DNA from 2 places in the Roseateles sp. GW821-FHT09B06 genome. Region 2 is predicted to be linked to the other one. Evidence: predicted binding sites of a transcription regulator. Region 2 holds the regulator's gene; the other holds the start of a gene.
The links. Region 2 encodes NrdR, which represses ribonucleotide reductase genes. Its sites were predicted from a motif close to CACNANATNTNGTG; they were not measured.

Region 1: a site for NrdR is predicted at 2,258-2,271, ahead of AC07OQ_RS20425 (ribonucleoside-diphosphate reductase subunit alpha). Genes of this name have one in related genera too.

The regions. Positions count from the first base shown of each region.
Region 1 is NZ_JBWKPM010000030.1:7,556-11,967, reverse strand. It holds gene AC07OQ_RS20425 (ribonucleoside-diphosphate reductase subunit alpha) at 1-1,985, opposite strand, end outside; gene AC07OQ_RS20420 (sigma-54-dependent transcriptional regulator) at 2,486-4,027, opposite strand; gene AC07OQ_RS20415 (sensor histidine kinase) at 4,024-4,412, opposite strand, start outside.
Region 2 is NZ_JBWKPM010000001.1:263,216-267,627, reverse strand. It holds gene AC07OQ_RS01390 (pilus assembly PilX family protein) at 1-98, opposite strand, end outside; gene AC07OQ_RS01385 (PilW family protein) at 148-852, opposite strand; gene AC07OQ_RS01380 (type IV pilin protein) at 984-1,436, opposite strand; gene AC07OQ_RS01375 (GspH/FimT family pseudopilin) at 1,549-2,094, opposite strand; gene nrdR (transcriptional regulator NrdR) at 2,210-2,653, opposite strand; gene glyA (serine hydroxymethyltransferase) at 2,669-3,919, opposite strand; ZMP/ZTP riboswitch at 3,984-4,132, opposite strand; gene AC07OQ_RS01360 (lytic transglycosylase domain-containing protein) at 4,166-4,412, opposite strand, start outside.

The DNA of each region.
Region 1 (4,412 bases), on a different contig from region 2:
ATCCCCAGACCCACCGGGCGGTGACGCAGGTTCGAGTCGCGCGCCTTCTTGACCGCGTAGTAGTTGATGTCGATGACGTTGTCCAGCATGCGCATCGCCGTGGCCACCGTCTTCTTCAGCTTCTCGTGGTCAATTTCCTTGCCGTTGGCGCCGTCCTTCAGATGCTGGACCAGGTTCACCGATCCGAGGTTGCAGACCGCGATCTCGTTGTCATTGGTGTTCAGCGTGATCTCGGTGCACAGATTGGACGAATGCACCACGCCCACATGCTGCTGCGGCGAGCGCACATTGCAGGCGTCCTTGAAGGTGATCCAGGGATGACCGGTCTCGAACAGCATCGACAGCATCTTGCGCCACAGGTCCTTGGCCGGCATGCGCTTGAACAGCTTGATCTCGCCGCGGTCGGCCTTGGCCTCGTACTCGCAGTAAGCCTTCTCGAAGGCCTTGCCGAACAGGTCGTGCAGGTCCGGGCAGGTCGAGGGGCTGAACAGGGTCCAGTCGCCGCCATCCATCACACGACGCATGAACAGATCGGGGATCCAGTTCGCGGTGTTCATGTCGTGGGTGCGGCGGCGATCATCGCCGGTGTTCTTGCGCAACTCCAGGAACTCCTCGATGTCCAGGTGCCAGCTCTCCAGATAGGCGCAGACCGCGCCCTTGCGCTTGCCGCCCTGGTTCACCGCGACGGCGGTGTCGTTCACCACCTTCAGGAAGGGCACGACGCCCTGGCTCTTGCCGTTGGTGCCCTTGATGTGCGAGCCTAAAGCGCGCACCGGGGTCCAGTCATTGCCCAGGCCGCCGGCGAACTTGGACAGCAGTGCGTTCTCCTTCAGCGCCTCGTAGATGCCGTCCAGATCGTCGGCCACCGTGGTCAGGTAGCAGCTGGAGAGCTGCGAGCGGCGCGTGCCGGAGTTGAACAGCGTCGGGGTCGAGCTCATGAAGTCGAAGCTCGACAGCACCTCGTAGAACTCGATCGCGCGCGCCTCGCGGTCGATCTCGTTCAGCGCCAGGCCCATGGCCACGCGCATGAAGAAGGCCTGCGGCATTTCGATGCGCTGCTCGCCGATGTGCAGGAAGTAACGGTCGTACAGGGTCTGCAGACCCAGGTAGTCGAACTGCAGGTCGCGCTCGGCCTTCAGCGCGGCGCCCAGGCGGGCCAGGTCGTACTGCTGCAGCTTCTCGTCCAGCAGCTCGGCCTGCACGCCCTTCTTGATATAGCCGGGGAAGTAGTCGGCATAGCGCGACTGCATTTCGGCCTGGCTCACCTCGCCGCCGATGATCTCGCGGCGGATCGTGTGCAGCAGCAGGCGCGCGGTGGCGCGGCTGTAGCCGGGATCCTTCTCGATCAGGGTGCGGGCGGCCAGGATCGAGGCCTTGTAGACCTCGTCGATCGGCACGCCGTCGTACAGATTGCGCTTGGTCTCGGCGATGATGGGCTCGGGCTTGACGTCCGCGCCCAGGCCTTCGCAGCTGGACCCGATCAGGGCCTGCAGCTGAGCGATATCCAGCGGCACGCGCTGGCCGCCGTCGATCACGCTCAGGCCGGACTCCGGCAAGGAGGCCACGGCCGCCTCGCCCTTGGCCACGCGCTCCTGCGCGCGGCGCTCGCGGTACAGCACATAGGCGCGCGCCACTTCGTGATGGCCGCCGCGCATCAGGCCCAGCTCGACCTGGTCCTGGATGTCTTCAATATGAAAGGTGCCGCCGGCCGGGCGCGAGCGCAGCAGCGCGCGCACCACGTTCTCGGTCAGGCCGTCCACCGTCTCGCGCACGCTGGCCGAGGCCGCGCCGCTGGTGCCATGCACCGCCAGAAAGGCTTTCATCAGAGCCACGGCGATCTTGCTGGGCTCGAAGGACACCACCGCGCCGTTGCGGCGGATGATCTGGTAGGCCTGGTAGGCCGAGGAATGCGCCACCGCAGCGCTCGCGCCGTGAGCGTGCTGGGCGACCGTGTCCGATGAGGTGCTGGCTACAACGGTTTGCATATCAAAAATCCTCGTCTGCGTGTCTTGTTCGAATCAAAGAACGCAATGCCCGGGCGAGCGGCGCGCTGCCCTGGAATCGCATTCGGTTTTGTTGCTGGCTTGAGGCGACCGGGCGCTCGCACGACTGAAATCGAGCGGCACCGGCACCCCTTCTGCTGACCTCGATGCCCACCTCTTGTACCCCGCCAAGAACAGGGCGGTGGCGGGCGTGGCAGCTGCAAATGCTTGAAGCATGTCGGGTCTTGCCGAGGTCAGAAGGATACCATGGAGAACACTATATCTAGCGGGCATGCTCGCTTCAAGCACTACCGATAGCGTTCAAACCCCGTTGACCTGAGGGAGCGATCGCGCTAGCGAGTCACGCGGCGAAGGGCCCGATGGCGGCGGGCTCGGCGCCGGACTCGATGAACAGCGAGATCGCCCTGCCAGGCCCGCGCCGGGCCTGGCTTGCAGCACGAATCGGGCTGCCAGGCCGCGTCAGGACTAGCCTCGATGGCGGCTCAGCCGCCCTCGGCGTCCACGCCGGCACCTTCGATGATGCCCAGCCGCGCCATCCGATAGCGCATCTGGCGCAGGGAAAGCCCCAAGGAAGCGCCCGCCGCCGTGCGGTTGAAGCGATGCCGCTCCAGGGCCCGCAACAGAATATTGCGCTCGACCTCGTCCAGATACAGGGCCAGGTCTTGGGGCAGCGGGGTGTCGTCGCCGCCATTGCCCGCGAGCAGGGCAAGCGGTACCGCGGGCGCGCCCTCCTCCGGCGCATCCAAGGCCGCCTGGCGGGCATCGTCCAGCAGGGCCTCGGGCAGCCCGAGGTCCTCGGCGGCGATGATCTCGCCGCCGGACAGGGCCAGCGCCCGGTGCAGCAGATTCTCCAGCTCGCGCACATTGCCGGGAAAGGCGTAGCGCGCCAGTTGCGACAGGGCCGCCGCGGCCAGGCGTGGCGCCGTCGACACGCCGGCATCGCGCGCAATGCGCTCCAGCACCCGTTCGCTGATCGCCCCCAGGTCCTCGATGCGCTCGCGCAGCGGCGGCACGCGGATCTGGATCACGTTCAAACGGTAGAACAGATCCTGGCGAAAGCGCCCGGCCGCCACCTCGGCCGAGAGGTCCTTGTGGGTGGCGCTGAGGATGCGCACATTGACCGGTGCCTCGGCCACCGCGCCGACCGGCCGCACCGAGCGCTCCTGGATGGCGCGCAGCAGCTTGCTCTGCATCGCCAGCGGCAGGTCGCCGATCTCGTCGAGGAACAGGGTGCCCTCGTGCGCGGCCTGGAAGAAGCCTTCGCGGTCCTCGTTGGCGCCGGTAAAGGCGCCCTTGCGGAAGCCGAAGAACTCGGCCTCCAGCAGCTGCTCGGGAATGGCGCCGCAGTTCACCGCGATGAAGGCGCGCGCGCCGCGCGGGCTGGACTCGTGGATGGAGCGGGCCACCAGCTCCTTGCCCGTGCCCGATTCGCCCTGCAGCAGCACCGGCGCCATGCTGCGCGCCACCTTGGCGATCAGGACCCGCACCTGCTGCATGGCCGCCGAATCACCGGCCAGCCGATGCAGGGTCGCAGCGGCCGGCGGCGGCGCGATAACCCCGCTAGCCCCGCGCGGGCGCGCGGCCGGACGCGGCGACCGCTCTGCCGGCAAGCTCTGGGCCGGCGGTGCGGCGGACGGCGCAGCGGACGGCTGGCGCCCCAGCGCCGAGGCCACCACGCTGCGAAACTGGCGCAGGTCCACCGGCTTGGTCAGGTAGTCGTAGGCGCCGGCCTTCAGGGCCTCCACCGCGTTCTCGGCCGAGCCGAAGGCGGTGATCACCAGGGCCTTCTCGGGCCGCCTCTGCTGCTCCAGCCAGTCCAGCACGTCCAGGCCGGTGCCATCGGGCAGACGCATGTCTGTGATCACGGCGCTGTAGCCCCGCTCGCTCAGCCGGGCGATGGCCTCTTCCACCGAACCGGCGGTGTCCAGCTCGTAGCCCTCGCGCAGCAGGGTCAGCTCGTAGAGCGTGCGCAGATCGGGTTCGTCGTCGACGACCAGCAGGCTGTAGGCGGGGGCAGCATTCATGGGAATGGGGTCTCGGCCGGCAGGCGCCGCAAGGTGATGACGAACTCGTTGCCGCTGTGCCCGGCTGCGCGCTGGCGCTGGTAATCGATGCGCCCGCCATAGCGCTCGCACAGCTCGCGGCAAATATACAGGCCGAGACCCGATCCGCGGCTACGGGTCGAGAAAAAGGGCTCGAACAGATGACGCTCCACGTCCGGAGCGATCGGTTCGCCGGCGCTGAAAACGCTGAGCCGCACCCCTTGCTCGGCTTGGGCGCGCAGGCTCACGAGCAGGGCGCCGGGTCCGGGCGCGGCATGGCGCAGCGCGTTGTCCAGCAGATTGATCAGCACGCGCCGCAGATGCTCGGGCTCGAAGGCGACCAGTAGCGCCTGCTCGGGCATTTGCA
Region 2 (4,412 bases):
TAGTAGTTGCCGGCGATGCGCTGCTCGATGACCAGGTTGCGGCTGGCGAAGGCCGCCACCATGGCCATCACGAAGAACAGCACCGTCACGGTGAGCAACGTGGCTGCGCCGACCTGGCGCGGGCGATGGTGGCAATGCCGCGGCATGTCAGCAGCCCCCGGCGATATGGTCGTTGCGAAGCCTGGTGCTGAGCCGCACGCTGCGGACCACCTCGGGGTCGTGGGCGGCGGTGCCGGTCAGGTACAGGTCCACCTGCCTGAGCTGCTGCAGCGGCGGACAGGGCGCCACGCCGGCGGAGCAGGGGCGGGTGCAGAACTCGTCGAGCGCCAGGGTCTGGGTGTCGATGCTGACGCGGAAGGCCGTGATGGTCAGCGTCCGCTCGTCGGTCAGCGGCTGCCAAGCCCCGCCCAGGCGCAGCTTCAGAATGCCGCCCTCACGCTTGAAGCCGAACCTCTCGTTGTCGCCGAGCGTGTTGTCCTCGGGATCCTTGGGGCTGCCGCCCGCGCGGTTGTCGTGGCGCGAATAGCTGTAGTTGACCTGCTGCTCGCTGGGCGCGCTCGCCGCGCTGTAGGCATTGGCCATGGGGGACTCCGCCCCATCGGCCCAGACTCCCTGTTCCGGCAAGGCCCAGAAGCCGGCCCGGCGCAGATCGCGCATGACAAGGTCGGCAGCGGCGCGCAAGTCCTGCTGCACCTGGGTTTCCAGCAGCAGCCGGCGGTGCTCGCTGACCTGACTCACCGTCATCACGATGCTGCCGGCCACGACGATCATGCCCACGGCCAAGCCGATCATCATCTCGACCAGGCTGACGCCCCGCTGCCGCAGCCGGCTGAGACGCTCGGTCGCCGGCATCGCCTCACGCCCGCCGCTGCCGCCGCGTCGCCCGAAGGATGGGTCATGACGGCCCGCACAATTCCCGATACCGCGACGGCACCCCTTGGCTCGACAAGCGTCGGGCCCTGAGCTCGGGTGCCGATGTCCGTTCATTGCGGCCAGCAGCCCGTGGCGGGCTCGTAAACGATGCCCCCCACGCGCATGCGTATCGTCATGGTGGAGCAGGCGGTGTCGCGGGCTTGCGGGGAGCCGCTGGACGCGGTGGCCTTGATCGCATATCCGGCGGGGCCGACGTCCTCCAGGCTCAGCTGGTAATAGCCTTTGTCCGAGCGCCCGCTGAAATTCAGGTCTTCGGTCAGCGACAGCGCATACGACGGATGATTGGCGCGCCAACGCTCCTGCGCCTGCATGACGCTCGACAGAGCGGCGCTGGCATCGGCACGCCGGCCCCGCTGCACATGGCGCTCGTAGGAGGACAGGGCCATGGCAAGCAAGATACAGATCACCACCGCCGCCACCATCAGCTCCACCAGCGTCACGCCGCCCGCGCCGGTGGTACGCAGCTTCGGGGGAACCGCTTGCGAAAACGTGGGGCCGACCATGATTCCATTATCTGGAGCGGGGCTGGGTTGGCGATCTCAGTTGTACCGCCTGTCGGCGGAGCCTAGCCGCTGATCCCTCCGCCCATTGTTGAATGGCGGTGATAGCGCTGCGTCAGCCGCAGCTCGGCAAATGGGCAAAACCGCCACCGGGCGTGCAGGAACGCACCCGCCCGGCGATGCTGACCACATGGCGGATGGTCCGGCCGTCGCTGCCACGCACCTCGATGCTGCCGGTGGAGGTAACGATGCCCTGCCGTGCATGGAAGCTCAGATTGCCGACATTCGCCTGGATGGTGGCGGCGCGGCTGATGGGCAACCACTCGGACTTCAGCAACTGGGCGGAAGCGTTGCAGATGGTGCGGCCACCTTCCTCGCACTGGCATTGCCCGGCCGCGCCGCTATGCATGATGTAGCAGCTGCCGCCGGCATGCTGGCTGAGACGGAACTGGATGGCCTCGCCGCGCAGCACGGCCTCGCTGCGCGCCTGCTGCAGATCGGTTCGCAAGGTCTGCGCAATGCCCTGGATACGCTGGCTCAGCTGGAACTGTCGGAAGGACGGCACGGCCTGGCTCAGCAGCACACCCAGCACGGCGGTCACGACGCCGATCTCGATCAGGCTGACGCCGCGCATCTGGCGGCGGTTGGGCGACTGTTGCATGAGTGCCTCCCGGGAAGATCGGCTGTCGATACAGCCAAATCTAGGAGGCGAAGCGCCGCAGTTCTGTCCTGCCGTAGAGGGAGGTGCCACCCCCTTAGGAGGGAAGGGCGGGCGGCTAGATGTCGCGGATCAGCTGACGGAACTCGTCCACGTCCTCGAAGCTGCGATAGACCGAGGCGAAGCGCACATAGGCCACCTTGTCGATGCGCTTGAGTTCACGCATCACGAACTCGCCCAGCTTGGTGGAGGGCAGTTCGCGGGCGCCGCTGGTCAGCAGCTTTTCCTCGATGCGGGAGAGCGCCGCGTCGATCTGCTCGATGCTGACCGGCCGCTTGCGCAGCGCCAGTTGCATCGAGGCGCGCAGCTTGCTTGCATCGAAGTCGGCCCGGGTGCCGTCCTTCTTGACCACCACGGGCAGGGCGATTTCCGCTCGTTCATAGGTGGTGAAGCGCTTGTCGCAAGCCAGGCAGCGCCGCCGGCGCCGCACCACATCGCCCTCGTCGGATTCCCGGGTCTCGACGACCTGGGTCTCACCATGGGTGCAGAAGGGGCAGCGCATCGGCGGGCAGGCGGCTTAACGGTAGACCGGGAAGTCGCGCGTCAGCGCGGCAACCTTCTCGCGCACCGCGGCCAGGTTGGCCTCGTCGTGCGGCTTGTCCAGCACGTCGGCGATCAGATGGGCGGTGGCGCGCACCTGCTCCTCCTTGAAGCCGCGCGTGGTCATCGCCGGCGTGCCCAGGCGGATACCGCTGGTGATCATGGGCTTCTGCGGGTCGTTGGGAATGCCGTTCTTGTTGCAGGTCATGTGGGCGGCGCCCAGGATGGCCTCGGCTTCCTTGCCGGTCAGATTCTTGGGGCGCAGGTCCACCAGCATCACATGGCTCTCGGTGCCACCGGAGACGATGCGCAGGCCGCGCTCGATCAGGGTGTCGGCCAAGACCTTGGCGTTCTTGGCGACCTGAGCCTGGTAGGCCTTGAACTCGGGGGTCAGCGCTTCCTTGAAGGCCACGGCCTTGCCGGCGATGACATGCATCAGCGGGCCGCCCTGGATGCCGGGGAAGATCGCCGAGTTGATCTTCTTGGCGATCGCCTCGTCGTTCATCAGGATGATGCCGCCGCGCGGGCCGCGCAGGCTCTTGTGCGTGGTCGAGGTGACGACGTCGGCGAAGGGCACCGGATTGGGATAGACGCCCGCGGCGATCAGGCCGGCGTAATGCGCCATGTCCACCATGAAGTAGGCGCCGATTTCCTTGGCGATCTTGCCGAAGCGCTCGAAGTCGATGCGCAGGCTGTAGGCCGAGGCGCCGGCGATGATCAGCTTGGGCTTCTTTTCGCGGGCCAGCGCTTCCATCGCCTCGTAGTCGATCTCTTCCTTGGCGTTCAGGCCGTAGGAGATCACGTTGAACCACTTGCCGCTCATGTTCAACGCCATGCCGTGGGTCAGGTGGCCACCCTCGGAAAGGCTCATGCCCATGATGGTGTCGCCGGGCTGCAGCAGCGCGAAGAACACGCCCTGGTTGGCCTGCGAGCCGGAATTCGGCTGGACGTTGGCGAAGCCGGCGCCGAACAGCTCCTTAAGACGGTCGATGGCCAGTTGCTCGACCACGTCCACGTACTCGCAGCCGCCGTAGTAGCGCTTGCCGGGATAGCCCTCGGCGTACTTGTTGGTCAGTTGGCTGCCCTGCGCCTGCATCACGGCCGGCGAGGTGTAGTTCTCCGAGGCGATCAGCTCGATGTGAGCTTCCTGGCGCTGGTTCTCGTTCTGGACGGCGGCCCAGACTTCGGGGTCGACATTGGCGAGGGTCGATTGGCTGCGATCAAACATGATGTGGTGGCGGGTCTTGAGGGTTGGAGCCTGGCGCGATCGCTCACGGCCGGCGCGAGTGATGCAAGGCTGCCCAGGCGAACGGCTGATGACGGCCGGATGTCTCGGCAAAGAGCTATCCGTGACCGTTCGCGCTCCCCGGTGGTCCACCACCTCGGGCCGCGGGTCGTGTGTTCCCGACCGCAGCCTTGATCGCCAGTTGCGCGAAGGCCCCAGTGTAGCGGACAAGGGGCCTTGTGAGAGAGATCAGTCCAGCAGCGCCACGCGCTCGTTGCCTGCGGCGGTCGTGGCCTCGCGCACCGGCTTCGGCGTCGGGGCATAGGGGCGGCCCGCGATCACCGACTTCATCTGCTCATGCTCGGCCAGCACGCGGCCCGCGTAGCCGGCATCGTCCGGCAGGTTGGCCGCGCCGACGTAGTAGCGCAGGCCTTCCTCCAGACCGCCGGCACGCTGGATGCATTCCTTCAGCACCTGCACGCCGACGCGCAGATTG